One region of the Salirhabdus salicampi genome, then DNA from elsewhere that is predicted to be linked to it. Evidence: a T-box and tRNA genes for the amino acid it is inferred to sense, from the RefSeq annotation. Region 1 holds a T-box; the other holds one or more tRNA genes.
What was found. A T-box is a leader RNA that pairs with one kind of tRNA and senses whether it is charged. The one in region 1 lies ahead of NLW78_RS09240 (valine--tRNA ligase), so its partner is inferred to be a tRNA-Val.
Positions count from the first base shown of each region.

Region 2: it encodes a tRNA-Val, which carries the amino acid that the T-box ahead of NLW78_RS09240 (valine--tRNA ligase) is inferred to sense. The anticodon was not compared.

Region 1 is NZ_JANBWE010000002.1:608,143-624,897, reverse strand. It holds gene lon (endopeptidase La) at 1-2,153, shown strand, start outside; gene yihA (ribosome biogenesis GTP-binding protein YihA/YsxC) at 2,134-2,715, shown strand; gene NLW78_RS09290 (LiaI-LiaF-like domain-containing protein) at 2,979-3,464, opposite strand; gene hemA (glutamyl-tRNA reductase) at 3,682-5,052, shown strand; gene NLW78_RS09280 (cytochrome C assembly family protein) at 5,071-5,886, shown strand; gene hemC (hydroxymethylbilane synthase) at 5,901-6,833, shown strand; gene NLW78_RS09270 (uroporphyrinogen-III synthase) at 6,830-7,627, shown strand; gene hemB (porphobilinogen synthase) at 7,608-8,591, shown strand; gene hemL (glutamate-1-semialdehyde 2,1-aminomutase) at 8,602-9,891, shown strand; gene spoVID (stage VI sporulation protein D) at 10,025-11,158, shown strand; gene NLW78_RS15675 (phosphotransferase) at 11,184-12,194, shown strand; gene NLW78_RS09245 (YszA family small membrane protein) at 12,191-12,379, opposite strand; T-box leader at 12,500-12,736, shown strand; gene NLW78_RS09240 (valine--tRNA ligase) at 12,791-15,433, shown strand; gene NLW78_RS09235 (bifunctional folylpolyglutamate synthase/dihydrofolate synthase) at 15,490-16,755, shown strand, end outside.
Region 2 is NZ_JANBWE010000001.1:374,667-391,421, forward strand. It holds gene mgtE (magnesium transporter) at 1-420, shown strand, start outside; gene NLW78_RS02005 (monovalent cation:proton antiporter family protein) at 439-2,295, shown strand; gene fabI (enoyl-ACP reductase FabI) at 2,454-3,230, shown strand; gene NLW78_RS02015 (CotO family spore coat protein) at 3,367-3,768, shown strand; gene NLW78_RS02020 (hypothetical protein) at 3,887-4,105, shown strand; gene NLW78_RS02025 (hypothetical protein) at 4,159-4,380, shown strand; gene NLW78_RS02030 (hypothetical protein) at 4,434-4,691, shown strand; gene NLW78_RS02035 (MBL fold metallo-hydrolase) at 4,704-5,612, shown strand; gene NLW78_RS02040 (DUF421 domain-containing protein) at 5,609-6,283, opposite strand; gene NLW78_RS02045 (GNAT family N-acetyltransferase) at 6,392-6,814, opposite strand; gene NLW78_RS02050 (YjcG family protein) at 6,814-7,329, opposite strand; gene NLW78_RS02055 (alpha/beta hydrolase) at 7,436-8,167, opposite strand; gene NLW78_RS02060 (phosphatidylglycerophosphatase A family protein) at 8,312-8,875, shown strand; gene NLW78_RS02065 (DUF3298 and DUF4163 domain-containing protein) at 8,990-9,742, shown strand; gene NLW78_RS02070 (C39 family peptidase) at 9,771-10,871, opposite strand; gene NLW78_RS02075 (YkoP family protein) at 11,116-11,724, shown strand; gene NLW78_RS02080 (metallophosphoesterase) at 11,750-12,607, opposite strand; gene NLW78_RS02085 (MGDG synthase family glycosyltransferase) at 12,763-13,872, shown strand; tRNA gene NLW78_RS02090 (tRNA-Val) at 14,012-14,084, shown strand; gene NLW78_RS02095 (2-hydroxymuconate tautomerase family protein) at 14,350-14,553, opposite strand; gene NLW78_RS02100 (TAXI family TRAP transporter solute-binding subunit) at 15,147-16,178, shown strand; gene NLW78_RS02105 (TRAP transporter permease) at 16,282-16,755, shown strand, end outside.

The DNA of each region.
Region 1 (16,755 bases):
AGGAAATTTATAAAATAGGAACAGTTGCGAATATTAAACAAATGTTAAAGTTGCCAAATGGTACGATGAGAGTACTTGTAGAAGGGTTATATCGTGCTGAACTCGTTCGCCATATTGAAAATGAAGACTACTTCTTCGTTGAAACGGAGCAGTTAGAAAATATTCGTGGTGATGAACTAGAAGAAGAGGCTCTAATGCGTACGTTGCTAGAGCAATTTGAACAGTACATAAAGGTCTCGAAAAAGGTTAGTGAAGAGACGTTAGCAACGGTTACAGATATTGATGAGCCGGGAAGGTTAGCCGATATTGTAGCCAGCCATCTTTCTTTGAAAATGAAAGATAAGCAAAAGGTATTAGAACTTATCAATGTGAAAGATCGTTTGAACCATCTCATTCGGATTATTAATAACGAAAAAGAAGTTCTGAATTTAGAAAAGAAAATTGGACAACGTGTCAAAAAGTCAATGGAAAGAACGCAAAAGGAATATTATTTGCGTGAACAAATGAAAGCCATCCAAAAAGAGTTGGGAGACAAAGACGGAAAAACAGGTGAAGTCGCCCAATTAAAAGAAAAAATCGAAAAGGCAAATATGCCTGAACGTATTGAAAAAGTAGCACAACGGGAGTTAGAGCGTTACGAACGAGTGCCAAATAACTCTGCGGAAAGCTCTGTCATTCGAAATTACATTGAATGGCTTGCGGCCCTTCCCTGGACAGAAGAAACCGAAGATAATATAGACATTCCACATGCAGAAGAAACGTTAAATGAAGAACATTACGGTCTTGATAAAGTAAAAGAGCGAATATTAGAATATTTAGCTGTACAAAAATTAACAAAGTCATTAAAAGGACCAATTCTGTGTTTAGTCGGCCCTCCAGGAGTCGGGAAAACCTCACTTGTAAAATCGATTGCAAAGGCTATTAACCGTAAATATATAAGAGCCTCATTAGGCGGTGTACGTGATGAAGCCGAAATTAGAGGTCATAGAAGAACATATGTAGGGGCAATGCCCGGTCGTATTATTCAAGGGATGAAAAAGGCAGGAACAATTAACCCGGTCTTTCTATTAGATGAAATTGATAAAATGGCAAGCGATTTTCGGGGGGATCCATCCTCTGCTATGTTAGAAGTGCTAGATCCTGAACAAAATAGTACGTTCAGTGATCATTTTATTGAAGAACACTATGATTTATCTAAAACAATGTTTATCGCAACTGCTAACAACTTAGCGACAATTCCTGGGCCACTTTTAGACCGAATGGAAGTTATCTCCATTGCCGGATATACAGAAGTTGAAAAAATGCATATTGCGAAGGAGCATTTGTTGCCAAAGCAATTAAAAGAGAACGGGTTATCTAAAGGTGACTTACAAATCCGAGATGAAGCTTTATTGAAACTAATTAGGATGTATACGAGAGAAGCAGGGGTCCGTAACCTCGAAAGACAAATATCCTCCATTAATCGGAAGGCAGCAAAACTAATTGTATCTGGCGAGAAGAAAAAGGTTGTTGTGACGGAAAAACAATTAGAAGAAATGTTAGGGAAACCGAAATTCCGTTATGGACAAGCTGAAGAGGAAAACCAAGTAGGTACTGCGACCGGTCTGGCATATACATCTGCTGGTGGGGACACCCTTGCCATTGAAGTCTCTTTCTATCCTGGTAAAGGAAACTTAACGTTAACCGGGAAATTAGGAGACGTTATGAAAGAATCGGCTCAAGCAGCTTTTAGTTACATTCGTTCCCGGGCTGAAGAGCTGAATATTGACCCTGACTTCCACACCAAAAATGATATCCATATCCACGTACCTGAAGGAGCAACGCCTAAAGATGGTCCTTCTGCTGGAATAACGATTGCGACAGCGTTAGTATCAGCATTAACAGGAAGACCTGTTAGTAGAGAAGTTGGAATGACAGGTGAAATAACTTTAAGAGGGCGTGTATTACCTATTGGGGGCTTAAAAGAAAAATCGTTAAGTGCCCATCGTGCTGGATTAAAGAAAATTATTATGCCAGCGGAAAATGAAAAAGACTTAGAAGATATACCAGAAAGCGTGCGAAAAGACTTAACCTTTATCCAAGTTCGTCACTTAGATGAAGTGTTAAAAGAAGCATTGTTGGAGGAACCGGAACATGAAGGTCAATCAAGCTGAAATAGTTATTAGTGCAGTGAAGGAAGAACAATATCCAAACGATCGCCTACCTGAAATTTGTCTTGCAGGTAGATCAAATGTCGGAAAGTCATCCTTTATTAATAAAATGATTCAACGCAAAGGACTGGCACGTACGTCAGCAAAACCAGGAAAAACACAAACATTAAACTTTTACCGTATTAATGAGAAGTTTTATTTTGTAGATGTACCTGGATACGGATATGCTAAAGTATCAAAAAAAGAGAGAGCAGCCTGGGGAAAAATGATGGAGACGTATTTTTCGAAACGAGAACCATTAGTTTTGGCTGTCTTAATCGTAGACCTGCGACATAAGCCAACTGAAGACGATTTGCTAATGTATGACTTTTTTAAACATTATGATTTACGTGTTATGGTCGTAGCAACAAAACTTGATAAAGTACCCCGTTCAAAACGGGCGAAGCATCTTAAACAAGTTCGGGAAGTCTTGGATATTGAAGAAGGTGATCATCTTGTAACCTTTTCGGCGGAAACGTCTGAAGGGCGAGATGAGGCCTGGGGTATTATAAAATCATACTTATAAAAGAAAGCTAATCCAAATGGATTAGCTTTCTTTTTTTGTTTCGGCAAATTGTATGCCTTTGTCATTTTTATATCCCATAACGTATGAAACTGCATAATATTTCGGGTTTGTAGTCTTTTTCATATGTTTAACTCCGATAAAACGAACGAAGGCAAAAGCAGAAATAGTAAAAGCACCCTTATCATAACTAAGATTAATGCCAAATGGTGTATAGTTTAGTAATAGAAAAGGAATGGTATAAATTAAGTACAAAAGCATCCCGGTTATTTTTTATTCATAAATAATATATATATTCCGACAATGATCACAATAATGGGTATGACAAAATGGTTATCGACTGCAATCAATTGGGGGAGATGTACCCAATCAGGACGGTATGCAGATATAAGTCCTAATATGGCAAGCACAAGCATTGATATACCTGGCCAAAAACCTTTACGGCTTTTTTGGTAACGAACGAGGAAACCTAAGCCAACAATAAGAAGATACATAGCCCATAAATCTTTCCAAGTAGAGGAGTAAATGAGCATATGGAAATGAACACCTAATCCGAATATCACAATACCAGGTAATAAGTCATCAAATTTCTTATATATGTATCCATTTAGTAAAAATGCAATTCCAACTAGCATTATAATAGTAGGCCAACTATAAAAGTTTTCAAGAATGGGAACAAAATTATGCCTTAATATAAAGTATATTCCTAGTCCAATTAAAAAGAGTCCGGTAAAACCGTTTGACTGTTTCATTTGTATTCCTCCTAATGCTCTAAAAGTATATCGATTTCTTGCTTGGTTGCGTTGGATATGATAAGGTTTTATAGGATAACAATTAGACAAAACATGACAATTACATCGTATCACAATATTCAAAAATTGTTCATTGTTTCAGTAAATAACGCATTATAGACGTGTTATACTGTACGATAGATAAAGGACAACATGGACATGGAAGGGGTGAGTGGTTGTGCATATACTCGTAGTTAGTGTAAATTATCGGACAGCCCCTGTTGAAATCCGGGAAAAGCTAGCATTTTCTGAGGAAATGCTTGATGAAGCGATGATTTCTTTAAATCAGCAAAAAAGCATACTTGAAAATATCATTATTTCAACGTGTAACCGAACGGAAATTTATGCAGTTGTGGATCAACTTCATACTGGACGTTACTACGTGAAAAAATTTATTGCCGATACCTTCTCGCTAACGTTAGACGAGGTTTCTTCGTATGTTGCTTTTTATGAAGAGGAAAAAGGGATTGATCATTTATTCCGTCTATCGTGCGGACTTGATTCTATGGTTATTGGTGAAACACAAATATTAGGACAAGTAAAGCATTCGTTTCTTTTGGCGCAGCAAAATCGTACGACGGGAACGATTTTTAATCAGCTGTTCAAGCAAGCCGTCACATTAGCGAAGCGTGCTCACAACGAAACGGAAATCGGTGAAAATGCCGTATCTGTCAGCTATGCTGCCGTTGAATTAGCTAAGAAAATTTTTGGTGATTTAACAGGCAAAAAGGTAGCGATTTTAGGAGCAGGTAAAATGGGTGAGCTAGCACTTAAAAATTTAAGTGGATCTGGTGTAGGGCATATTACAGTTTTAAATCGTACTTTACAAAAAGCAGAAGAACTGGCCATGCAATTTAAGGGACAAGCGGCAACCATTGATAAACTGCCGAGCATATTAGGAACTGCCGATATCTTAATTAGTTCGACTGGGGCCAATCAATATATGTTGATGAAAGATGACATGAAGCAAATTTTAAAGCCGAGAAAAGGCCGCCCGTTAGTTATGATTGATATAGCAGTACCACGGGATTTAGATCCGGCAATTAATGAATTAGAAGGTACATTCCTTTACGATATTGATGATTTACGTGGTATAGTCGATGCAAATATGGAGTCGAGACAAGAAGCAGCACAACAAATCGAAACCATGATTCAAAACGAAATAGGAGAGTTTGCCGACTGGCTACAAACGTTAGGGGTTACTCCTATTATCTCTGCTCTACGTCAAAAAGCGCTTTCCATTCAAGCGGAAACAATGAAATCAATTGAACGGAAGATGCCTGATTTAACCGATCGGGAAAGAAAAGTCCTGAGTAAGCATACGAAAAGTATTATTAACCAACTACTGAAAGAACCGATCTTGCAAGCGAAAGAGTTCGCAGGTGAGCGTAACCGCGATGAGGCTTTAGAATTGTTTGTGAAAATATTCGGGATCGAGGAAGAGGTAGAAACTGAAGTACAAAAACAACATGAAAAGAATGAACATGCCTTTCCAGTTGAAGCAAAAGGGAAATTCTCGTTTCCAGCTATAAGTAAATCTTCGAGATAAGGAAGGCTATATGGGACTATGGACTTTAAGTCGTTACATGAAGTTGTCATCTTTATATATGGATTAGCAATAGTAGGATATTTTATAGATTTTATACAACAAAACCGGAGGGCAAACCAAATTGCCTTCTGGTCTCTTTCTATGGTTTGGCTTTTGCAAACCTTTTTTTTATTAAGTAAACTATTAAGCGACGAGAGTTTTCCATTTTTAACGATTTATGACGGGTTATACATTTATGCTTGGATTTTAATTACTTTCTCCCTAATTATTAATCGTATCTTCCGAATGGACTTCTTTGCGTTCTTTACGAATATATTAGGTTTCATTATTATGATGCTTCATCTTTTTACGAAAGCACAAGAAAGTATGACGAGCACTAGCGTGCAGTTTGTAGGAGAAGTATTAGTCATACATATCACGTTGGCCCTTATATCTTACGGTTTTTTTGCCATCTCGTTTATATGCTCTCTCATGTATTTATTACAATATCGTTTATTAAAACGAAAGCGTTGGACTTTTCAATTAAAACGGTTAGGGAATTTAGAGCAACTTGATATGCTCTCTTATATATCAGTCCTCATCGGTGTTCCAATGTTAATGGTCTCCATTATCCTCGGTCTGTTATGGGGTTATACAACAAATGCCTTATTTTATTGGGACGATGTAAAAACAATCGGTTCCTTTGTTGTACTCATAGTTTATATTATTTTTCTCTTTTTACGGGTTGGGAAAGGTTTACAAGGGAGAACCATAGCCTACTTCAATGTATATGCGTTTCTCTTTATGCTCGTTAATTACTTTTTATTTAGTTCATTATCCAATTTCCACTTTTAGAGGGGGTAGAAAAGATGCGAAAAATCGTCATCGGATCAAGAAGAAGTCAATTAGCATTAACTCAGACAAACTGGGTAATTGAGAAGTTAAAGCAATTAGATGGACCATACACGTTTGAAGTAAAGGAAATTGTTACGAAAGGTGACAAGATTTTAGACGTGACATTATCGAAAGTAGGCGGAAAAGGACTTTTCGTTAAAGAAATTGAACAAGCAATGTTTGACAAAGAGATCGACTTAGCTGTACACAGTATGAAGGATATGCCGTCTGTCATCCCTGAAGGCTTAATGATTGCCTCTATACCAGAACGGGAAGATCATCGAGATGCCTTCATTTCCAATGAGAATGTAAAACTAAAGGATTTACCAGAAGGTGCAGTAGTTGGAACAGCTAGTTTACGACGAGGTGCCCTTGTATTAGCTCAACGCCCTGATTTACGTATCAAATCAATTCGTGGGAATATTGACTCCCGCTTACGCAAGTTAAAAGAGGAAGATTATGATGCGATTATCTTAGCCGCTGCAGGGCTAAAACGGATGGGATGGTCCGATGATGTTGTCACAGAATATTTAAACCCAGAACAAAACGTACCGGCTGTAGGGCAAGGAGCATTAGCACTTGAATGCCGTGAAAGTGACGTGGAGCTTCGGGAATTGTTACAACAAATTCACGACGAGTATACTGCCAGACAAATTGAGGCAGAGCGAACGTATTTACGCATTATGGAGGGTGGCTGCCAAGTGCCGATTGCTGGTTACGCTCATTTAGAGGGTGACGAAGTCGTCCTGAATGCACTAGTGGCTTCACCAGACGGGAAAGACGTATACCATGAAACGATTAGAGGGACTAACCCATTTGAAGTAGGAAAAGAAGCAGCAGATCGTCTAACGAAACGTGGTGCGAAAGATCTTATTGATGAAGTGAAAGAGGAGTTAGACCAGTCATGACCTCCCCATTAAATGGGAAGACAGTACTTATTACGAGAAGTGCAGAACAAAGTAAACCGTTTTCCGATTTAATTATTTCTTATGGGGGAAAACCTGTCGAAGTGCCGTTATTAGCTTTTGAACTTGCAGAAGACGAGCACAATAAACGGGAGTTCGTCTCTGCTTTACATCGTTGCCGATGGATTTTTTTTACGAGTGCAAAAGGAGTGCAGTTCTTTTTTAAAACGTTACGCTACTACTCCATTGACAGGGAAATTATACGAAATAAACGGTTTGCTGTAATTGGCAGGAAAACGAATAGTGCACTTAAGCAATATGGTTTTCACACTAATTTATATCCGGACGTATACAGTGCAGAACAACTAGGAAAGCAATTTCTGAAGGAACGACGGCATGGTTCTGTCCTACTCATTAGGGGGAACTTATCTTTAAATACTTTGCCAAACGTTCTTCAACAACATGAAATCCCTTATACAGCAATTACAGTTTACCGAACGGTTATAAATAGGAAAGCAAAGTCTCAATTACAACAAGTTTTACAAAGAGAAGACAGCATTGACGTGATCACGTTTACGAGCCCTTCGGCTATTGGAGCCTTCCAAACTTTGGGGGAACGATATGTAACAAATAAATGGAAGCAAAAAGTTTGTCTTGTAATTGGTCCAACAACAGAAAAGAAGGCGTATCAGCAAGGCTTTTCAACTGTGTTAACACCAAAAGAGTATACAATAGAAGGTATGGTCAAAAAAATATTGAAACACTTTGATAAAAAGGATGATTTATATGGACTTTAATCGACATCGTCGATTACGAACAACGGAAAATATGCGGGCAATGGTACGGGAAACACATTTACATAAAGAGGATTTAATATATCCAATTTTCGTTGTTGAAGGTAATAACATTCGAAATAAAGTAGAATCTATGCCAGGAGTCTATCAGTTGTCATTAGACTATTTAACAGATGAAATGAAAGAAGTGGAGCGTCTAGGTATTCCCTCTGTTATTGTGTTTGGTGTACCAGCAGTGAAGGATCCACACGGAAGCCAGGCATATTGTGAAACGGGAATTGTCCAACAAGCAATTCGTCAAATTAAACAGGAAGTTCCGAGTTTAACGGTTGTTGCCGACACATGCTTATGTCAATATACCGACCACGGCCATTGTGGTGTTGTAGAAGAGGGCGTTATTTTAAACGACCCTTCACTGGAGTTACTTGTGAAAACAGCGGTAAGTCAAGCGAAGGCAGGAGCAGATGTCATTGCCCCATCTAATATGATGGACGGTTTTGTTGCTGCAATTCGACAGGGATTAGATGAAGAGGGTTTTGTAAATACTCCAATTATGTCATATGCAGTGAAGTATTCCTCTTCTTTTTATGGTCCATTTCGTGATGCTGCCCACAGTTCTCCTCAATTTGGGGATCGCAGAACATATCAAATGGATCCTGCCAATCGCTTAGAAGCTCTACGTGAGGCTGAGTCAGATATAGCAGAGGGCGCTGATTACCTGATTGTTAAGCCTGCCCTGGCATATTTGGACATCATGCGTGAAATTAAGGATCGTTACCCGTACCCCGTTGTCGCGTACAACGTGAGTGGAGAATACTCGATGGTAAAAGCAGCCGCCCAAAATGGGTGGATTGATGAACGAGAAATTGTAATGGAAAAATTAACAGCAATGAAACGAGCTGGAGCAGATCTAATGATTACATACTTTGCAAAAGATGTTGCAAAGTGGCTGGATGAGCAAAAATAGGAGGGGTATGATGGCTAACTTTGAAAAATCAAAACATGCTTACGACACGGCTGTAAACCTATTGCCTGGTGGTGTGAACTCACCTGTTCGAGCCTTTAAATCGGTAAAAATGGATCCCATTTTTATGGAAAAAGGAAAAGGGTCAAAAATTTATGATATAGATGGTAATGAATATATTGATTATGTGCTAAGTTGGGGACCACTTATTTTAGGCCATGCCGATGAACGTGTTGTAAAGGCGTTAAAACAAGTGGTGGAAGATGGGACTAGCTTCGGTGCTCCTACAGAGATTGAAAATAAGTTGGCTGAACTTGTCATTGAGAGAGTACCATCGATTGAAATGGTTCGTATGGTGAACTCTGGTACTGAGGCTACGATGAGTGCTCTTCGCTTAGCAAGAGGTTACACGGGAAAAGATAAAATTTTAAAATTTGTAGGAAACTACCATGGCCATGGAGATTCATTACTTATTAAAGCGGGATCAGGGGTAGCAACATTAGGCCTGCCGGATAGTCCAGGGGTTCCAGCTTCAATCGCTCAAAATACCATTACGGTTCCTTATAACGATATGGAAAGTGTGGAGTATGCTTTTGAAGAATTTGGTAATGACATTGCGGCTGTTATTGTCGAACCAGTTTCAGGAAATATGGGAGTTGTACCACCGCAAAACGACTTTTTACAAAAACTTCGCAGAATTACGACTGAACATGATTCATTACTGATTTTTGATGAGGTGATGACAGGTTTTCGTGTTGATTATCATAGTGCCCAAGGTTTTTATGATGTTACACCGGACTTAACTTGTTTAGGAAAAGTTATTGGTGGAGGACTGCCCGTCGGTGCATACGGTGGAAAAAGAGAAATTATGGAGAAAATAGCTCCTGCAGGAGACATTTATCAAGCAGGAACCTTGTCCGGAAATCCGTTAGCGATGACAGCAGGGTATGAAACATTAAAAGCAATGACAAAAGAAGCCTACACTAAGGTGAACCGTAAGGTGGATCGTCTCGTTGACGGGTTGTCACAAGCAGCCGAAAAAAATCATATACCATATACGATAAATCGTGCAGGTTCTATGGTTGGTCTCTTTTTTACGGAAAAGGACGTCATAGATTTTGCCTCTGCAAAGACAGCAGATTTAGATCTTTTTGCTAACTTTTATCAAGGTATGATAGAAGAAGGGATCTTTTTGCCACCTTCACAATTTGAGGGGCTTTTCCTATCAGCTGCACATACCGATGAGGATATAGAAAAAACAATCGAGGCAGCAAACAAAGTAATGGAAAAATTGAAAAATTAGATTTTATAGACTGTTGGTACTGTAGGTACAACAGTCTTTTTTTATTGCTGCTTGTGATAATTCTCTTTCTATTTTCATATAAGTGTAATGATTGAAACACTTAATGGGATTTATACGGGGAGGAGGAAATATTTTGAGTCAAGAGGAGCAAAACGTATTTACGTTTGAATTGAATGAGCTTTTATGGTTTAAAAAAGGACAGGAAGTTCAAGAATTAATTGGTATCGCCCTTGAGCCAGATATTTCAATACATGAGGCTGAGGATCAAATATTCATTCGAGGTGTGATTGAACTCTCAGGTGAGTATATGCCAGCAGTATCTGATCGTTTCACTGAAGATGAAAATCAAATTATTTCATTTCAGGACCATTCCACGAAGCGATATATTTTAGATGTTCGTAGCTTTGAGGATGGATTAAACGAATTTCATTATAATATTCCAGTTGAAATTACCATTCCGAAATATCGGATACCATCTTTAGATGATGTAATGGTTGAGGTAGATCACTTCGATTATGAGATTCCAGATACGTCTCGATTAAAGTTACAAGCTAGAGTAATCATTCACGGTATTAAACAAGAAACAATTGAAACTGAGCAAGTAGTAGAACGGGGTGAAGAAGAGTCATCCACGTTCCAGTGGGAGTCGAAGGACCAACAATTCTCCTTTGATGTAACATTTAAGGATGACGAGGCTTTTACGAAGGATGGTGATGGAGTAAAGGATGAAACGGAAGAAGCAAGTACTTATGAACCACCGCGGGATGAACAGCCTGTAGAAGTCGACCAAGTTATAGTAGAAGATGATGAAGAGACAACTATAGAGATGGAAGCTGAAGCAGAGGAAGAAAAGTCAGAAGAAAAAGAGAAAGATCGTTGGTTTCATAAGAAGAAATCACAAACCTTTGAGGAGTTTTTTGCAAAAGGGAAAGATGAACCTAAGGATGAAGATGTTGAAGAGTCTTCCCAATGGGGAAGTGTATCCCCTTCAAGTGATGATGATGAAACAAAAGGAAAACTCGAATCATCCGATGAATATGCTCGGGATGAAACATCTTACTTAATCGATATGTTCGGAAATGGAGAAGATGCATTTACGAAAATCCGCATGTGTATCGTACAACAGTCTGATACGCTAGATACGATTGCAGAACGATATGAATTACCCAAAACCCAAATCATTAGAGTAAACAATATTGAAGAGAATGATATCCGCGAAGGGGAAATTTTATATATTCCTGTTAGCAAAAAGGAAAAAAAATCATAATATGATTTGTTTAGGATGAGTGAGTGTGACAAATGTAGAGCGGATATTAAGCCATTATGGTATGGTTCCATATCAAACAGAATCTATCTCCACAAAAGTGTTAAAAGTAAACGTTGGAGACCGTTATGTAGCGGTTAAACAGTCGACAACTTCTAACTTAGAAGCAAAATTTCAATACTTATATCAATTGGTAGAAGCAAAACAGTTATCTGCTGTTACTCCTTTATACTTAACAAATCATCATAAATTACTTGTAACGGAAGGTGGGGGTTCATATTATGTTATGCCATGGTATGATACCCCGACCGTTACCATTCAAGCCAGACCGCTTCATTTACTTTTCAATGAAATCGGGACAATTCATAAAAAAACGTCAATAACACAAAAAATCGATCCGAATTCCTTTCTGAATTGGACGCATAGGCAAAAAGAAAATGTACGGAATATGTTTTTTTTATTCGAGCAAATTGTTTCTTCATTTGAATCAAGTCGATTTATGGCCCCAACGGAATTACTCATATGCCATATGTTTGGACTCTTTAAGAAAGTCACTGTACAACTGGAAGAATGGTATGATTATTGGTATGAGCATATTAAGGAAACAGGTGAATTAAAGTCATCATTATGTCACGGTGCTCTTCAACCAGCACACGTCTTATATAAGGATAATCGTTGTGCTTTTATCAATTGGGAAACACTTTTCATCGGTCATCCAGCCCGTGATATTACGCAATTTTTAAGATCTGTCTTTATTTTTCATGATGCTCCTTATGAAGATATTAAGGCTGGAGTCATGAGTTATCGCCATAAATTCCAATTTTCGAAAAGTGATATGGCCCTTATATGTTTACATCTATTAAAATCCGAACAATTTATAAAACGTTTAACGACTTATACAAAACATTCACATTCTTTATCAGAAGCGAAGTGGGTGCAAATATTTCAAAGGTATCAGTTTTATTTTGATTTAGCCCTGAAGCTACAAGAGGAGATAAAGCAGGATATTATATTTGATCTAGATGAAGATGAACATTAAAACCATTCAAAATAGAAAGCGAGAAATAGACCGACCCATAATGCAGTAAGAAACACGTCTAATGAAGAAGGAAACAATAACGTACGCCCTAACTGATAAATCATAATCGGTAATGTACATCTTTCCATTACAAAGATAAAATTACGTAACCAAGATGGTAGTTTATACCGATAGAATTTACCCATTATATTACCTCCTTTTCACTCGTTCGTTTGTTATAATATGAATGAAATTTGGCAAAAGTGTATAAAGACGTTGACTTTTCTTTATAAAAATGGCTAAAATACTATTACAAACGAAATATAGGAAATACCGAGACAGGGAGGAGTACGGGTGTAGCCCTTTAGAGAGAGGAGCCCATAGGCTGAGAGGTTCCTTAGGTCGCAGCAACTCGGAAGGTCGCCCTTGAGTGGTAGCTTCTTTGAAATAGGAGTAGAAGAAGCCGGTGAAACACCGTTACTGAACATGAGTGTATAGGTGAAGTATATATTGTTACCTATGAATAAAGGTGGTACCGCGAAAATATCCTTTTCGTCCTTTTTGGACGAAAAGGTTTTTTTTATTTTTGGAAGGTGAAATTATGAGGAGGTATTGTAATGGGACAAAATGAGGTGTCTTTACCACCAAAGTATAATCCGAATGAAATTGAAAAAGGACGTTATGACTTTTGGGTGGAAGGGAAGTTTTTCGAGGCAAAAGAAGACCAATCGAAAGATCCGTTTACTATTGTCATTCCCCCACCTAACGTAACAGGTAAGCTCCATTTGGGCCATGCGTGGGATACTACGCTCCAGGATATTATTACTCGTATTAAGCGTATGCAAGGGTATGACGTTTTATGGCTACCAGGCATGGATCACGCTGGGATTGCAACGCAAGCAAAAGTCGAAGGAAAACTCCGTGAACAAGGAATAAACCGTCATGACTTAGGACGAGAGAAGTTTTTAGAAAAAGCTTGGGAATGGAAAGGTGAATATGCCTCCTTTATTCGAAAACAGTGGGAAAAGTTAGGGCTTGGGCTCGACTATTCACGTGAGCGATTTACCCTCGATGAAGGATTATCAAAGGCTGTACGAGAAGTGTTCGTATCTTTATACGAGAAGGGCCTCATTTACCGTGGTGAGTATATTATTAATTGGGACCCAGCTACGAAAACTGCACTTTCCGATATCGAGGTTATCTACCAAGAAGTTAAAGGTGCCTTTTATCATATGAAGTACCCATTAAAAGATGGTACAGGACATATTGAGGTTGCAACCACTCGTCCTGAAACAATGCTAGGTGATACAGCGGTTGCTGTCCACCCAAAAGACGAGCGATATCAGCATTTAATTGGTAAAAAAGTTATCTTGCCAATTGTAAATCGTGAGATTGAAATTGTAGCTGACGATTACGTTGATATGGAATTTGGATCCGGGGCTGTAAAGATTACTCCAGCACATGACCCGAATGACTTCGAAATCGGCAACCGTCACAATTTAGAGCGAATTCTTGTCATGAAGGAAGACGGAACAATGAATGAGAACGCTGGTAAGTACGAAGGTATGGACCGTTTTGAATGTCGTAAGCAAATCGTAAAAGATTTGCAAGAGGATGGGGTATTATTCAACATTGAAGAACACACCCATTCCGTTGGCCATTCTGAGCGAAGTGGAGCAGTTGTTGAACCGTATTTATCTACACAGTGGTTTGTGAAGATGCAACCGTTAGCTGACGAAGCGATCAACCTGCAGAAAAAAGAAGACAAAGTAAACTTCGTACCAGACCGGTTTGAAAAAACTTATCTGCATTGGATGGAAAACATTCGGGATTGGTGTATTTCAAGGCAATTATGGTGGGGACATCGTATTCCTGCTTGGTATCACAAAGAGACAGGTGAATTATATGTAGGTAGGGAAGAGCCCGAAGACATTGAAAATTGGGAACAAGATATAGACGTGCTTGATACATGGTTCTCTTCTGCATTATGGCCATTTTCGACTATGGGCTGGCCGGATGAAAAGAGTAAAGACTTTCAACGGCATTTCCCAACTGACGTACTGGTTACAGGTTACGATATTATATTCTTTTGGGTATCTCGTATGATTTTTCAATCCATTGAGTTTACAGGTGAGAGACCTTTTAAAGATGTACTTATTCATGGACTTGTTCGTGATGCTGATGGACGAAAAATGAGTAAGTCATTAGGTAACGGAGTAGACCCTATGGATGTTATTGAGAAATATGGTGCCGACTCCTTACGTTATTTCTTATCTACAGGGTCATCACCAGGTCAAGATTTACGTTTCCAATGGGAGAAAGTAGAATCTACCTGGAACTTTGCGAATAAAATTTGGAACGCATCTCGATTCGTTCTTATGAATTTAGATGGAATGAAACTGGAGGATATCGATCTATCTGGGGAAAAATCAGTTGCTGACCATTGGATCTTAACTCGACTGAATGAAACGATTGAGAATGTGACAAAAAATGTTGATAAATATGAGTTTGGTGAAGCAGGACGCCACCTTTACAATTTTATTTGGGATGAATTCTGTGACTGGTACATTGAAATGGCAAAATTACCTCTATACGGAGAAGACGATGGAGCGAAGAAGACAACACGCTCTGTCTTAGTATATGTACTAGACCGTATGCTGAAAATGTTGCATCCATTCATGCCGTTTATCACAGAAGAGATTTGGCAACAGATTACAAGAGAAGGCACTTCTATTACTATTTCTGCTTGGCCTGAACCAAATCCAGATTTTACGAATAAGGAAGCAGCTGGACAAATGAAGCGTCTCGTAGATATTATTCGTTCCGTTCGTAATATACGTGCTGAAGTTGATACGCCTATGTCAAAGCATATTGATATGATCATTAAAACAGGTGATCAATCAGTTACAGAGCAATTGCAGAAAAACCGACACTACTTAGAACGTTTCTGTAATCCAAGCGATCTTACAATTGGTGTAGATGTTCAAGCACCGGAAAAAGCAATGAGTGCTATTGTAACAGGTGCAGAAATTTACTTACCATTAGAAGGCCTTATTGACATCGAAGAAGAGCTTGCCCGTTTACAAAAAGAATGGGAGAAATGGAATAAAGAGGTTGAGTTAGTACAGAAAAAGTTAGGTAACGATAAATTTGTCAATAAAGCACCTGAGCACATTGTTCAGCAAGAGCGAGAAAAGGAACAAGATTATTTAGAAAAGCGTGCTAAAGTTGAAGCAAGAATGAAGGAATTAAAGGGATAAATGTTTGGAACGGACCCGTATTACGGGTTCGTTTTCCATTTGAAAGAGGGGTTACAATGAACAAAGCGGAAGCTATAGATTGGTTACATAGTAGGCTCACCTTTGGCATTAAGCCAGGTTTAAAACGGATGGAATGGTTCATGGAAAAGCTGGGGCATCCAGAAAAACGATTAAAAGCCATACATATCGCAGGGACAAATGGAAAAGGTTCTACTCTTTCGTATATTCGAAATTTGTTACAAGCCCATCATTATGAGGTTGGGACATTTACGTCGCCATATATTACTGAATTTAATGAACGCATTAGTATTAATGGTCAACCGATAAAAGATGATCATTTAATAAAACTAGTAGAGAAGATGATACCGTTATGCAATGAACTAGCGCAAACTGAACTTGGAGAACCAACTGAATTTGAAGTAATTACAGCGATGGCATTTGATTATTTCGCAACCCAATCTCTTGATTATGTCATTTTTGAGACTGGACTAGGTGGAAGGTTAGATTCAACGAATGTCGTTCTGCCTCTCCTAACAGTAATAACGAATATCGGATTGGATCACACTGCGATTCTAGGAGATAGTTATGAACAAATTGCCGCCGAAAAAGCTGGAATCCTGAAGAGGCATATCCCCCTTATTACAGCTGTTCAGCAGGAGAATGCAAGGGAAGTGATTCGCAGACGTGCTTGGAAATTGGATGCACCTATTGAGGAACTTGGTCTTTCCTTTTCTATCTTTGACAACAGTGTAAAAGATGGGAATGAAACATTCCGATTTCAAAACGGGAACGTAAAGTCGCCTAGGATAACCATTCAAATGAAAGGGGAACACCAAGTGAAAAATGCGGCGGTTGCGTTACAAACTTTTTTTCGTTTAAGTGAGAGAGAAAATATTCAATTGGATTGGAACAAAGTTTTAAGTGGAATGGAGAAAACAAAATGGCCCGGACGTTTTGAACTCATTCATCATCAACCAACTGTTATTTTAGATGGTGCTCATAATGAGGAAGGCCTTGATTCATTGATCCGTTCTTTAGAGCGATATTATCACAATAAAAATTGGCACATTATCTTTTCAGCTATGAAAGATAAGCCGTTACACAACATGATAGCAAAACTTGATAAGCACTTTTCGTCGATTACTTTTACGACATTTCCTTTTCCAAGGGCAGCTGATCCGGGGGATTTAGCTTGCTATAGTCATCATGAACACGTGGATAAAATACCGAATTGGGAAAGAGCCATACAAAGAAAAATACATTTGGCGACAGAACATGACATCACCGTAGTTTCGGGGTCTTTATATTTTGTTTCAGAAATT
Region 2 (16,755 bases), on a different contig from region 1:
GCAATACTAGCCATTTTCTTACCTCTTATAGCCGGTATGGCAGGAAACACCGGCACACAGGCATTAGCTGTTGCTGTCCGAGGTATTGCAACGGGGGAAATAGAAAAAGAAGGAAAATATAAATTGTTGTTTAGAGAAGCAGGTACTGGATTAATTACGGGCATAAGCTGCGGAGTTTTAATCACATTGATTGTCTATTTATGGCAAGGTCAATTGTACTTGGGCATTTTAGTTGGAATATCTATTATGATTACACTAGTTATTGCAACATTGGCGGGGTCTTTTATCCCATTGCTCATGCATAGACTAAACATTGATCCGGCAGTAGCCAGTGGCCCCTTTATTACAACAATTAATGATATTATCTCTATACTAATTTACTTCGGGATGGCAACATTGTTTATGAATATGTTGATTTAAGGAGAGGGGGACGAGTGAATGGAACATCATGCGACATCCATTAGTTCACTTGTTATTGTCATATTAGCTGCGTTTATAACACCAATTTTATTACACCGTTTTAAATTGAAACTTATACCCGTAGTGGTAGCAGAGATTATTATTGGGTTAATATTAGGTAAAAGTGGATTTGATCTCGTTCATGAAGATTCATGGTTAGAAACGTTATCGACACTAGGGTTTATCTTTTTAATGTTCCTTAGTGGGTTAGAAATAGATTTCTCACCCTTTGCTAAAGGGAAAGCAAATAAACAAATTAAAAGTAACAACGGTCAACCAAACCCTGTTGTTGCAGCTTCATTAGTCTTTGTCGGTATTTTTGTCATATCTTTAGGTTTATCTTATCTGTTTGTCATTTGGGGATTTATTGAAAATGCCTTCTTAATGACATTAATTATTTCTACCATATCCCTTGGTATCGTCTTACCAACACTAAAAGATGCAAATCTATCAAAGACTAATGTAGGTCAGACGATTTTGCTTATCGCAGTTATAGCTGACTTAGCAACTATGATCTTACTAGCTGTATTTGTATCGATTTATGATTCAGGAGACGGCAACACGTGGTTACTCTTAATCTTATTTGGTGCAGGTGTCTTGTTCTACTTTGTAGGGAAACAGTTCCAACGATTTTCATTCTTAGAAACGTTGACAAAAGGCACGATTCAAATTGATACACGGGCGATTTTTACATTAATTATTGTATTAGTTGCTATTTCCGAGTCAGTAGGTGCAGAAAACATTTTAGGAGCATTTTTAGCAGGTGTTCTTGTATCATTACTCTCACCGAATACAGAAATGGTGAAGAAACTGGATAGCTTCGGTTATGGGTTCTTAATTCCTATCTTCTTCGTTGTCGAAGGGGCTAAGATTGATTTATGGTCATTATTAACAGATCGGAAGATGCTGTTGCTTATTCCGTTGCTAGTAATAGCACTATTTATCTCTAAGATTATCCCTGTACTCATTCTTAGAAAGTGGTATGATTGGAGAACAGTTATGAGTTCTGGAATTATATTAACTTCTACGTTATCCCTCGTGATTGCAGCAGCTAAAATTGGGGAAAGAATGGGTATGATTGACAGCCAAATGTCAGGAACATTAATTGTTGTTGCTGTCATAACTTGTTTGATAGCACCTGTATTCTTTAATAAGATATTCAAACGCCCAGAGGACACAGAGCACAAACAAGTGATTGGTTTCATTGGTTCTAACCAAATGACATTGCCTGTAGTGCGAGAATTAGACATTGACTTATATGAAACACACCTTTACCATACAAAAATGGAAAAGTTGGATGAAAATACTTCAAAAACTGCATTCGACATTAAAGAAGTGGAAAGTTACAGTACGTCCGAACTCGATTCAATGGGTGTGTTTGAAGTGGATATTCTAGTTATATCTACCGGTGATGAACAATTAAACTCAGACATTGCAGTGTTTGCAAAACAAAAAGGAGTAGATCGGGTTATTGCTCGGGTTGAATCTCCTGATTTAGACCAATATTTAAAAACGAACGAAGTGGAAGTGTTTTCTGTCTTCCTATCAACGAAAGCACTGTTAAAAGCCATGATTGTTGCTCCAAGTGTTGTGGATATTTTGACAAACCATGAAAGTCAGCTATATGAAATAAATATGAACAACACAGCATATGACGGGATTATGCTACGGAACTTCCCATTTACTGGGGATGTTATTATGGTTCGGATTTTCCGTGGAAAAGATTCGATTGTTCCGCATGGAGATACAGAATTGCGTTTTGGAGACCGGTTAATTGTTACAGGATCCAGTGAATATGTAGAAGAGTTGCGTACTATTTTGGAGTTTTGTGAATAGGAAAAGTCGTTTAGACTCCTTACTAATCGTAAACAATGATTAGTGAGGAGTTTTCCTTATAAATAAGAAATGTTTGAGATTTCAGAGGGAATTGTATAAAATAGTACTAGGTACTAATAACAAATAATAATTTTTTTGTAATCATAGGAGGTTACGATATGAATTTCTCTTTAGAGGGTCGTACATATGTAATTATGGGTGTTGCCAATAGACGTAGTATCGCTTGGGGGATTGCACGCTCATTACATGCTGCAGGTGCTCGCTTAATTTTTACATATGCCAATGAACGTTTTGAAAAGCCGGTTCGTGATTTAGCTGGAACGTTAGAGGGACAAGAATCCCTTTTTTACGAGTGTGATGTGACAGATGATGAAGCGATTGAAAAAACATTTACAGACATCAAAAGCGATGTAGGTGTCATTCACGGCTTAGCTCATTGTATTGCGTTTGCAAAAAGGGAAGAACTTCAAGGTGAGTTTTTAAATACAACGAGAGATGGCTTCTTATTAGCTCATAACATTAGCGCATACTCTTTAGCTGCTGTAGCTCAGCAGGCACGCAAGATTATGACGGAAGGTGGCTCCATTTTAACCCTTACGTATCTTGGAGGCGAACGTGTCGTTGAGAACTATAACGTAATGGGAGTAGCAAAAGCAAGCCTTGATGCAACAATGAAGTATTTAGCTAACGATCTTGGAAAAGAAAACATTCGGGTAAATGCAATTTCAGCAGGTCCAATCCGCACACTTTCAGCAAAAGGTATTGGCGACTTTAACTCTATTCTAAAGGAAATTGAAGAGCGTGCTCCCCTTCGCCGTACAGTTACTCAAGAAGATGTAGGTAACACTGCTTATTATTTAATGAGCGACCTCTCTAGTGGTGTAACAGGTGAAATTATTCATGTAGATTCTGGTTACAGCATTCTTGGACGATAAAGATTTTAAAAAACGTTCCGCTTTATAAGCGGAACGTTTTTTTTTGTTGGTGAAGACATAAATTCAGCTCCTTTCACCGAATGGGCGAATGATACATATAGTATTTTGTAGAAGATTAATTGAAAGGGGTAGAAAAATGGCTAATGAGGACCGAGTAGTTCAAAAGCCTTTACTATATATCGCCCAACCTAAGGAAGAGGATATTGAAGTTTCGATGCAAAATTATTACTACAGCCGTAGTTTAGAAAAGAACAATAAAAGGAACGATGATGGCGATGATGTGAATAAGCCAGATGAAAGTAAAGGTAACAGACAAAAGTTTCGTGACCTTTCCATTGCAGAGAAAGTAGAGTATTTTCTTAATATGCCAAGAAATGTTCCACAAATGAAGTGTGAATTATTTACAAAAGAAAAACGATATACCGGTTATATTGTAAATTATGAAGACGAAGAGGTAAGCATGAGACTCTTCCAAGCTCCATATAACGTAAAGATAACAATTAGCGAAATAGATGATATCCGTTTATTAGGATTTTAGTTTAGCTACATTTGTTTCCCTTTTGTAAAATATCAGGGCAAATAACCATTCGATTCCAGTACATTCGCATAAACTGTACCGTGTAGATAACTAAGTGAAAAGGAGGCATAGTTTCCATATGTCTGATAAAAAAAGAGAAATACATGTAAAGGATCTAGTAATTAAGGCGGATAACGTCATTTTTGAGCCGCCGTTAAGACGCTCGCCTAATCCATTTTCACGGCGCAGACAAGATGAGATGGTTGAAGATAGTGCAAATCATGATGAGAGCAGTAGTGTATTGGACGCAAAGGATGACGATGAAGACCCAAAACGTCCTCCGTTTTCTTGGATATAAGTCCCATAATAAAGAAGGCAGTCTTAAAGGGCTGTCTTTTTTTATAGGAGGGAGTGATCACTATCGGTAACAGAGTAAAAGGAAATCAAATTTTCCGTTTTTTGCAAGCATTTGATCGATTTCTTGATCAAAATGAACATTGGCTACAAAGGCCTGAACGTCAAATGTATGATTTAGAAGCTAACATGGAGTATTGGGAAGCTCATTTTACACAGCAAATATGGATTGTGGAAGAATCTATAAAAAAAATCGAACAAAAATTAGAGGATTCATAGTGCGGTTTGCATAAAAATAATATGAGAGGAAATGGTGAGAGGGAGTCGAAAAAATGGGGTATATTCTTCCTATAAAACAATTTGAGTATGAACAATATTTTAAGAGGACAGTTAAAGACGTACAAACTCCGTTCCAGTTAGAGAAACTGACAAAGGTTAAAAAAAGTCATAATAAGGGAAGACAGTCTTCAGGTTTGTTGCAAATGGAAAACGTAGGTAATAAAGCCTCTGGGCAAATCGATTTTCCAGTGGATGATGATCTTGTCGTCCAACTGACGGGGAAGGGAAAATATATTAACAAACGGATATAAGGAGCTTATGGTATGAACTTTACTAGACTAAATGACACTTGTTATTACTTTGATGCACCAGTAAATATTGGCTATATACATCAAGGTAATGAAGGTATGCTTATTGATGCAGGGATCGACTCATCCACGATGAAAAAAGTATTACACATTTTAACTGAACATAATTTGCCTATTACACACCTATTTATTACACATGCCCATGCAGATCATTACGGAGGAGCCAAATATTTACAAACGCACCAATCAATTACAACGATTGCCCCAAAGTTTGAATCAATTATTATGCAATACCCAATTTTAGAACCTTTATATCTGTTTGGGGGCAATGACCCAATACGAGACATTCGTAACAAATTTTTAGAAGGGGAACCGATAAAAGTAGATATTGAAGTTGAAGAAGGGGATTATCAGTTCAGTACTTTCGTAGGAGAAGTTATGATTTTACCCGGGCATAGTTATTTTCAAGCTGGATTGTTAATAAATGGTATTTTTTATGCTGCGGATTCATACTTTGGTACAGAACAGTTAACTAAGCATAAAATACCATATATAACCGATGCAGCTAAAACATTACGTAGTTTAGATATTCTTCTCGAACTGAATTGTGAAGGTGCAGTACCTGGACATGGAAAATTTGAACAGACATTTAAAAAAACAGTTCAGGAAAATATAAGGTATCATGAAAACATTTTATCGGACATAAAATATTGTGTTGGAAAAAGGGAAGCAGGAATTAGTCATGAAGAATTAGTGGCTTATATGTGTGAGAAATATCATGTACAATGTCATCAATTATCACAATTTCTCTTATACCGTACGGCAGTCACTGCTTATGTCACTGCATTAATTAAGAAAAACGAAATAAAGTACAACATGCAGCGTTTTCGCTGGATGTTTTATATAGATGAAGGAGGAGGCTAATATGGTTCAACATACAAGCCTTCGCCTTCCTTCCATTCAGCAAACATAACTTGTTTATAATCTTTAATATTTTGTTGTTCAAGTTTCTTCTTTACATCCTCTTCTGTTAAGTTTACCTCTTTTAAATTATCTCTGACAATTTCACCATCTAAAATAATGGAATAGGGTAATGTGGCTGGTTGAGAAGTTATGTGTAAGTCGTCACGTGTCGGTGTTTGGTTCCTCGAGTTTTTTAGTACGGAGATTGTACCGTCTGTTTCAAAAACAGCAAATTCTACATCACGAATGGAGAATACGTTTTTGGATCTAAGAAGATGGAGCAGCTGACTCATGTCCAGTTTCACTTGTTTCAGTACATCTTTTTTAATTTCCCCTTTATTAATGACAATAGCCGGTCGTCCTTCCAAAAATGCTCTCGTCTTCTTAAATTTTTGCGTAATCAATTCAGTTGTATAAAGAAGTCCTCCCCATAAGGCAACAGCAAATAGTATTTCTCGTATTCCTGCCTTATCATCATATAATGCGTTACCGACTAATTCCCCTAGTACGAGTGCAGCAATGAAATCAAAGGCAGTAATTTGTGTGATTTGTGATTTACCTAATAGCTTCGTTAACCCGAACAAGGCAACAAACCCTACAAGGGTTTCGACGAAGATTTTCGTGTAATCCATGAACCTCACTACTTTCCGTCCATTGATTTGCTTTTTTTATCGTCTCCCCTTTTATTGAAAAAGATACATAAAAAAAGACCTGTGCGAAAGAAACAGGTCTATGTACGATTATAATTGTTTGATCATGGTTACGTGAGGGATTCCGGCATCCATAAATTCACCAGAAATGGTTTTATAGCCTATTGATTGATAAAAACCTTCAGCATGTGTTTGTGCATTAAGCTTCGCCTTCTGAAAACCTTGGTTTTTAATTTCATCCTCCATAAACTGGATGATTTCTTTCCCATAATGGTTTCCGCGGTACTCTTTTCGTACGCAAATTCTTTCCAGTTTTCCGTATTGGTCCATGAAGCGTAATCTGCTAGCTGCAACCGGTTGTTCGTTCACATATCCTACAAAATGAGTCGCTTCATTTTCATGTTCATCAATTTCTTCTTCAGGAGGAACATTTTGTTCCTCAACGAATACAGTGTTTCTCACATAGTAAGCATCATTTCGTTCTTCATCTGTTATAGCAATTTTTATTTTCATTAACGATCTCCACCTAATTTAAATGTTTCGTAAACGGTCCATGAACCATTTTCTAATTGGTATAGAAGTTGAAAACGGTCTATCGTTTCTTCAATATCAAACTTGTTCATTTGCAGCACACCGAATACATCAGAATGCTCATCGGTAGATAACTCTTGGCCGATCGTTACGTGAGGAACATAAGCAAATGAACGTTCCTTCGGAAACTTCCCTTCATAAAGCTTTTCATTAAGTTTTAGCAATTCTTCTACTGGTTCAACCTTTAAATATACCGTATTCGTTACGGGATAAAAGGATCCGGCCTTTTTAATAATTAATGGAAAGGGTTTTGTCTCTTTCGCAACTTTACGGAGTTCGGTAGCTAACTCTTCAATAATTTCATCATCCGCATCAAATTTTTCTTTGAGTGTTACATGTGGGGGGATGAGAGAATAATTTGGATCATATCGTTTTCGGTAAGAGTTAGCGATGTCTTGAACTTCTTTGGATGGAAAAATGACAATGCCATATTTCATAAGGTAACCTCCTTTTATATTTTCAAAATTTTCATTTCGTTGCATTGGAAAAGTGAGTTAATATACATTATATCAAAAAATTGAATTTCATATCGAAAGTTATGATTCATTTTTTTCCGAAAGTTTTTACTAATGCTCTCGGCATATCCTTTTGCCAATGTTTCCACGTATGATTTCCACCCTCAAGTTCGTAATACGTGTAATCATCGACTCGGTCCATTAATAAGTTTCGCAGCTCCCGGTTAGGAGTTAGGAAATCTTTTGTTCCGTCACTTGTTGTTTGTACGGCTTTTTCATCTGTTCCAATTGTATGGTAAACCGTCATTGCAGCAATTTCCTCTGACTGTTTCACTGCGTTTTTAACATTTTCGTTTACATAAGGAGATTGCATAACAACTTTCCCAAACGTATTTGGATATTGTAGAGCGGTCATCAATGATACGGTACCACCTAACGAATCGCCAATGAGGCCCCTGCTTCCACTCATATAATAACTAGGAATTTCTTCATCCAAAAGGGGAACAACTTCAAAGCGAAGAAATTTCATATATGCTTCCTGGTTCTCACCTTTTGGATGATATTTCTCTCTCCGGTCATAACGATCCTTATAATGAATGCCAGCGAAGACAGTGTTTTCAATTTCCTTGTTACTATGTAAACGATCACTAAATGTAGCAATTCTTCCTAATTGATAATAATCGTTTCCGTCTTGCATAATGCACAAATGATATTTATAAAGCTTTGAAAAATGTTCTGGTCGATATATTTTTACAGTTAACGTTTCAAGTAAATATTTACTTTCAATCTCTTTATGTATCATCGTACCCTTTCTTTTCACCGTCGCACCTCCGTAAAATCCAGTCACAATCATCATTTTAACATAAAAGAGAAAGAAGCAAATTCCAACAGATTTTTCGACATTTTTCTTTTGCTGAGGATGATATAATATTTTATTCAAGGGGAGGAAAAGGAGGAAGTAACTGTGAGCAATCATTCGAAACCAATTCCGAGTCAAGAAGTGGAACGGGCTGCAAGACAACTGTTAACAGAACGTGGTGTCCTAATTGATGATATTGCTGAGATTGTATTTGAAATGCAATATCCATACAATAAAGACTTACAGCTAAGTGATTGTATTGAGAGTGTGGATCGAGTGTTAGAAAAAAGGGAAATTCAGCATGCAATACTAGTAGGGATTGAGTTGGATAAATTAGCAGAACGAAAAGCGTTGTCTGAACCGTTACAATCGATTGTTGAAACAGATGAGGGGCTATTTGGAGTAGATGAAACGATTGCTTTAGGAGCAGCATTAGGTTATGGAAGTATTGCAGTAACAACATACGGTCATCTTGATAAACATAAACTTGGTATTATTAAACAACTTGATACGAAAAGAAGCAAGTATGTTCATACATTTCTAGATGACATTGTTGCTAGCATCGCTGCTAATGCTTCTAGTAGGCTGGCACACCGACAAAGGGATTGGGATGACCAGTTACCTCGAAAAGAAGTGGAGCGTCGTGACCAAGAAGAGCGGTTAAGTTAAAGGTTTCTCAAATGAGGAACCTTTTTTCATTAGGAAGTGTGAGTATGAATTTATGTTGAAAACGAATAATAACACATACGAATTGTTGTGGCTGGTTAAAAGGAGGTCATACGCGTGTCTTTGATTGTAAAGGTGATGCTCTGCTTATTGATTGTTTTATCGTTCAACAATCCGTTTATATTCGCTCAACAGATAGAAGTTGTAAATCAAAAAATGACCGAAGTACAAATGGAGGTACATGAGGTTCGTGAAATAAAACATAATTATCGGATTGATATGAATATACCAGAATTTAAGGGAATGGAAGACACCTTTTTTCAGATGAAATTAAATTATTATTTAAAAAAGGTTGCCGATGAGCAGAAGGAAAAGTTTCTAAATGACATAAAGGAACTAAGCAAAACAAATGAAAATACAAAGAACTCTTCACCAAACCGATTGACCGTTGAACCTGTTCTAGTGGCGAATGGAACAGTTGTTTCTGTACGAACTACAATTTACAAAAGGTTAGGCGATGAAGAAGAGGAAAAAGTCAGAACGTTAAATATACTGAACGAAGAGAAGGCAAAGCCGTTACGTCTTAAAGATTTGTTTAAAAAAGGGGTACCATATAAATCCATGATATCCAGCAAGATTCAAGAGGAAATGGTTCATAAAAAGAGAGAAGGAATGCAATTTTTTGAAGGGAAGAAGGAATTTACAACGATTGATAAAAAACAACCTTTTTATATAAAGAATGAAAAGTTAGTTATTGTATTTGATGCTGGGGAGATTGCCCCGCAATCTGCAGGGACGGTTTTCTTCCCCCTGTCGATAGCTGATTTGAAAGACAAGCTGAAAAAGAATATTTATCAAAGCCTTATGTAAAAAACGAACCGTCGCCCGGTCTCTCATTTTAATGATAACTAATAGCCTGACTTCCGTATTGTTTCCACCCAGCAATAAAGGACTCCTTCGGCATGGCTCTATTTTTTTGAGCAAATAGGGGATCATTAAAGTATATATAATCGTCATCGTAGCCTGTAACGAGGACAGAGTGCTCTTGGTATGTAATTTTAACTTTACCGGTTGGTGTTTCCCATGTTTGCCAATAGCTATCAGGTAAATATCTAAATTCACTTGTATTAATAACCCATACCGGCTTTCCTGCATCTAACTGCTGAAGTACTTTATCGAAGCTTTCTCCCGACAAATTTATGATACGGTCTTGCAGGTACTTCCTTGCTAGTTCTTCAATAGGTTCGTTAAATACGCCAAATCCAGGTTCGTCAAGAGTATACATATTTCCAACAAACCCGTCATGGGGGTTTCCAAAATAAACTTTTCCGTCTTGTCTTTCATATGGAGTTGGATCCTTCGTCACTTCTTCAGCCAAAGTCATTTTGTCAACGGTAACCCCTGCATGAACTAAAAGCATGGCTAAAGTAGTTACTTCACAGCCCCGTGGTAGTTCCGGTAATTGAGATATAAGGGGAGCATCGATTAAAACACGGCTACTCGATGACAGTTCTTGTACAATTACACTCGAAACCCATCCTTGTTGACCGCTAACTCTCACGTGGTACCATGTTATTCCTTGAACGATAGCCTTTTCGAATGCATCTAAAGGGGTTAAAAAAGGTAATGTAGTGACGATGTCGTAATGTAGACCCGGTCCAGTTCGTACATTTCCACTATCAACCTTAACTTCATAAGTGCCTTCATACGGCTCAGTAACATAGTTCTTGTTATTATCCTCTTCATTTGTGTCGTTTGAACGTTCAGAATGACTAACATTATCCTCTGCAATCCGATTGTTATGCTCAGTGCTTGAGGGAAGACTATGTGTAATGATTCCCTTACTTACGATATGGTGTTTACGTTGCTGCAAAAATGATTCTTGTAACTGACCTTTGTTTTCTAAGAAAAAACTATTCATTCCCTCTTCTGCAACCTTTGCAGAGCACCCTATAAGTATTGATATAACCGGAATTAACAAAGCGAATTTTTGGTTCATGAAAGTCGCTCCCCAAATTACATTTTCGTTTTCATAGACTTCCAGAATCATAAAGGAAATACAAGTTCGATTGATTGATTGGGGTTGAATCCCAGAACAACTTATTACGAATATTATGATTAAATAACTTGATTATGAAAAAATTGGCTTTTTTCCAGTTTTCTATTTGTCGAATTCATAAATAATTATGGCGATATAAAAACAAAATAAGAAAGATTAAATGATGGTAAAGGGATGAAGACGGATGAGACGTTATTTCATCAAAGTATGGTACTTTTGTGACCCTCTGTATTACAGCTTCACAAGGTTAAAATATATAGGTAAACATAATAAAAATCCGGGCAATATTTTTCGTGTGCGATTAACGAGATATAAAGGTCGCGAAGTGACCTTAAAAGATGGAACAACCATCCGAAAAAATGACCTATTGCTAAAAATACACTTGCATAATGTTCGGATTTTACATGATATACAACACATAAAAGATGATGTGAAAAAAGGATTTATGATTTATCAAATCGTAAAAGAATCAATGCCAGGTCTTGCAACATATGTGCAAAGCCATAAGCGTTATGACGAAATTAAAGGAGTCATAGGTATAACGATGTTAAGTAAAGGGAGTAGACGATTAGGTTTTGAGAAGGTCACGATAAAAAACCTTATTTATAAATGGATGAAAGTATGTACATTTTTACCGATTTGTTTTTTATCATTAACAAGACCGTCAATAGGGAAAATACGTAAATTACCTGAACCTGTTTATTTGTTTATGTCTAAAGCGGATTTAGTAAATCGATATAGTGACCTGAAGAGACAATCGACATATATAAAAAAAGCCGATAACTCACTGTAAGTGGGTTACCGACTTTGTACATAATTTATCCGACATCTGCTCCTTGTGTTGCCAGTTCTTGAGTGAGCGGCAGTTGGTGCAGAGTAATTTCCGGGCGACTTCCGACACGGATATTAACACCAGTTTGTCCTAGTCCTTCACTAATATAAAATGGTTTACCATCATAATGGTGTAGTCCTTTAACCATATTAAGTCTCGGTAATTTCCCCATTTTAACTAAATGAAATGCCTTTGGATATAAAATTTGCCCACCATGAAAATGGCCGGAGAGTAAATAGTCGAAATGAAATTGCTTCATATCTAAAACTGCGTTAGGATCATGTGTTAAAACAAGATTGTAGCCTTTCGTAATACCACGATAAGATGTTTGAAAGTCGCTTCGATTCGTACTGTAATCATCAATCCCAATAATATTTACTGGATGACCATGTATGTCCAATGTTATATTTTCATTTTGCATTGGAATGCAAGCATAATCAGCAAGAGTTTTCTTCAATTTTTGAAAGTTTTTCTCGCGGAGTACATAGTCGTGATTACCAAAAACAGCATATGTCCCATAGGTAGGGTTTAATTTCTGGAAAATCTCCAAATATGGAATAAGCTTGGGAATAGACCACTTTCTGTCAAGATAATCTCCAGTTAATGCGATTATATCTATTTTTTCATTTTTTAATTTGTTGTAAAGTTCTTGTGCAGAAACAGAAATGTTTTCTAAGTGCATGTCGGAGATTTGTAGGATGTTTAATTTATAGTGGGGTTTATAGTGCTGATGATTTTCGTCGTGAAGATGTATCTTATTAACGGTAACCCGTTTTGTATTTTGATAAGCTTTATAAATACCAATGAATAGAAGAATAGCTATAAGAGAAACTATAAATAGCATAAATCGTCACCTCCTCATAAGATTATACTAGAAATTTACGGCTTTTGAGCTAGTAAATGTTGGTGGTCCTTCCAATTCGATCTCTGCTGATAATAGATTAACGTTTAGCGCATAATAAGCATGTTCATTTACATTACACAATTGGGGGGTCCATTATGAGAAAGGTATTGTTCATGCCTTTTTTACAAATTCCTTCAGGTCACCACCAAGTTGCTGATGCGCTAGCACATGGTCTTACTCAATCCGACCCAAATATTCAATGTGAGAAAATTGATATTTTGCAATATACCTTCGGGAAAATGGAATCGTTTATTTCAGGAATTTATTTAAAATGGATTCATTATTTACCCGAAATGTATAGCAAGGTCTACCAACTGACAGTTGGAGGAGATGAAAATGTTACGACGAAACGTTTTTATCATTATGAACTCTTTTTTGAAAGTGCAATGGAAACCATTCTTGCTGAGAAAACGCCAAATGTAGTTGTTTGTACACACGCTCTTCCCTCATATATCTTAAGTCGACTTAAAATGAAAGGAACGACGAATGTAACGGTTATTAATGTTTATACTGATTATTTCATTCATTGTTTATGGGGGCTTGAAGAGATTGATTATCATTTTGTTCCATCCAACCAATTGAAACAAGAACTTGTTCATAGAGGAGTAAAAGAAAACAATATTTATGTAACGGGAATTCCAGTACATCCCCTTTTTTATCAAAATAAGAAGCAAATACATGAAAAGGATTGTAAGCAAGTACTAGTTACAGGTGGAAGTCTTGGAGTAGGAATGTTGGAGTCTTTTTTGCAAAGGTTGAAAGAACAAGATATTCATTATTATGTTTTATGCGGAAAAAATGAAAGGTTGTTTAACACTGTAAAAAAGTGGGGGCGTACGAATATTACACCTATCCCTTATATCAGTGATCGGGAAAAAATGAATGAATTATATAATATGAGTGATGCAATTATAACGAAGCCTGGTGGGGTTACCATAAGTGAGAGCCTGTTTAAGAAAGTTCCCATTTTCGTGTATCATACATTACCAGGACAAGAGGAGTTTAATTTTAAACATTTGAATAAATTAGGACTTGCAAGGGATTTGCAGTCATGGGAACGTGAAGATTCATTTGAAGAGGAACTCATTCACTTTTTCACCCAATCATCATCTGTTCGGCACTATTTTGATCAACTAGAGATGTATCATAGTCAAATAAATAAAACACAACCAGCTGAAATTATAGCTCATACAATGGAAAAATAAAAACTCCCATGGTAACCACAGACCAACGGGAGTTTTTCATCTTGATTAACAACTATAACAATTCTACAACCTTCTATAATATTTTAGTTGACAAGTTTGGAAAAACTCGATATATTTATAATCGTCGATAATATAATACGATTCCGTAGCTCAGCTGGGAGAGCGCCACCTTGACAGGGTGGAGGTCGGTGGTTCGAGCCCACTCGGAGTCATTGGGTGCCAAACCCGTAAAACCCTCGGAACAAGGGTTTTTAGCAAAAACATCACTATTTCATAGTGGTGTTTTTTTATTTTTCTGTTAGAAAGTGGTGTTCTTTTTGGTGGTGATGTAGTCATAAATAGTTATCTTATATTATCTTAATAGAACTGTGTCCGAGACGAGAATCAACTGAAATTATCCGAGTTCATTATAAGTTTATGGTCACATTTTATTACATTTGAGATAAAGACCAATTTTGTTACATCTTAATGCAATAACTATTTACCATCTTTTCTCCTGACGGTGATCGATTCCCCAGCAATGCCCCAATTATCGGTATCGACTTCATCAATAACGACAACAGTTGTGTTTGGATTTTTACCTAACACATCAACGAGTAATTGTGTTGCACCTTCAATAAGTTTTGCTTTCTTTTCTGGTGTAACACTCTCATTTGTTATTTTAATATTTACGTATGGCATATTCATTTCTCCTTTTCAATTTATTTTCAAAGATAAGTTTAGTTCAATAAAGGTGAATGTCCTCACGGCAACTGTTAATAAAAATATTCCAAATTAACTTTATACTTGTATCAATTGTTCACCTCCAATTTTATCGTTTTTTATTTCCTATCTTTATAATACCTTTGAAGTCATTTTATCAAAAGGGAATATTTGTTCACTCATAAAGGATTGTTTCGGAAAACATGAGAACTGAAATTTCGGAATTGAGTATAGAAAAGCGAAAGTAACGTTTAAGCAACTCAAACAGATAAACAAACACAATTGTTCTTTTCTTAGACCAAAAAGACCAATAAGAACATTATGGTTTTTATATTGCACACAAAATGAAAGCGCTTTATATTTAATTAAGGGCAAACAAACTCTGCTTTTCGATTGTATAGGGGAATCTTTCATAATTCTAATATCATCAATAGTTTAACAGATTAATAAAATTGGGAAGAGGTTTTAAGCCGGTTAATCATAATGTTTAATCGGGTTGAAACTGAATTTATAAAGGCATTCTTCCAAAGTGTAAGAGGTGAAAAGTTATTCTAAATAAGGGGGAAATTGTCATGAAACAACATTGGAAAAGAGTAGTAACGGTATTAACGGGTCTTTCGCTGTTAATATTGGCTGCATGTAGTAGTGGTGAAACTCAAACGTCTGGTGACAGTGGGGAAGTGAATTACAAGGAGTATCCAAACACCGTTAAAGTAGGAACCGCTTCCCAAGGTGGAACTTATTTTATCGTTGGTGGAGGTTTAGCTAGTCTTTTAGAACAAGAACTTGATGTTACAGCAAACGTTGAGGTAACAGGTGGCCCTGTACACAATATGCAATTAGTTCAAGCGGGTGAACAGGATGTCGGTTTTGTAACATTAGGTCCTGCTTATGAAGGGTATACAGGTACTGGTGAATGGACAGAAGGGAAAAAACTACAAGATGTTCGGATTATTTTCCCAATGTACACAACTCCAATTCACTGGTGGGCACTTGAAAGCTCAGGTGTAACAAAAATAGAGGACATCAAAGGACAACGTGTTGGTGTAGGTCCTGCTGGTGGTACATCAGGTACATATGTCCCGCTTATTCATGAAGTTTTAGGTTTAGATACGGATAATGTTCAAGCTGGTGCAAGTGATATGGCTTCACAGCAAATGGATGGACAATTAGATATTATTGGTTATGCGGCAGGTATTCCAATTTCTGCTGTATCAGAGATCGAAGTTCAACGTAAATTAAACTTCTTTGGTCTCGATGGGGAAAAGAGAGATAAAGTTATAGAAGAATTCCCATATTTCTTCCCTTTCACAATCCCAGCCGATACGTATGAAACGTTAGACCGAGATATTGAAACGATTGCAATGTTCAACTTTGGAATCGTACGCAAAGATACAAACGAAGACTTTGTTTATGACTTAGTAAAATCATATCATGAAAAACAAGATGTGATGATTCAAACACATAAATCAATGAAAGAAGCAGTTGCAGAGGCAATTACAATTAATGAAGATATTCCACTACATCCAGGTGCAATTAAGTATTATGAGGAAATTGGAATTGAATTGCCAGAATCTGTTTATCCGCCGGAGTGGAACAACTAACTAAAAAGAATTGAAGTAGGCTGACTCATTATCGCGGTCAGACCCCACAGAGGTGGTGTCAAAATCCCAATGAGTCAGCCTAATTAGCATAGGAGGTGTCTACATGAATGACATAGAAAAAAACAAACAAGAGGAAGTTGAAACAAAACCAGTTACTGATCTTCTTGCAGAGACTGAAGATGATTCGTCGGTTGATAGTGCTACAGAGTCGAGGGTATTCTGGGGATGGAGAAAAATAACGTTTACAACAATAGCGGTCATCGGTGCGTTATTTCACTTGTATGTTTTAAACTTCCATCCAATTGATCCATGGGTATTTAGAGCATCTCACTTACTATTTGGATCAATGCTAGGATTTATGCTTTTTCCGGGTTGGAAAAAAGCTTCTTCCAAAATTCACGTAATTGACTGGATGTTTATCCTCGCAAGTATTGGTGTATTTTTGTATATTTTTATCAATTTAAAACAATTGCTTTTCCGTTTTGGTGTATTACCAACTACAATGGATTTCATTGTTGCTTTAGTAGGGATATTATTAGTTTTAGAGTTAACTAGACGAACAAGTGGTTGGGTGTTA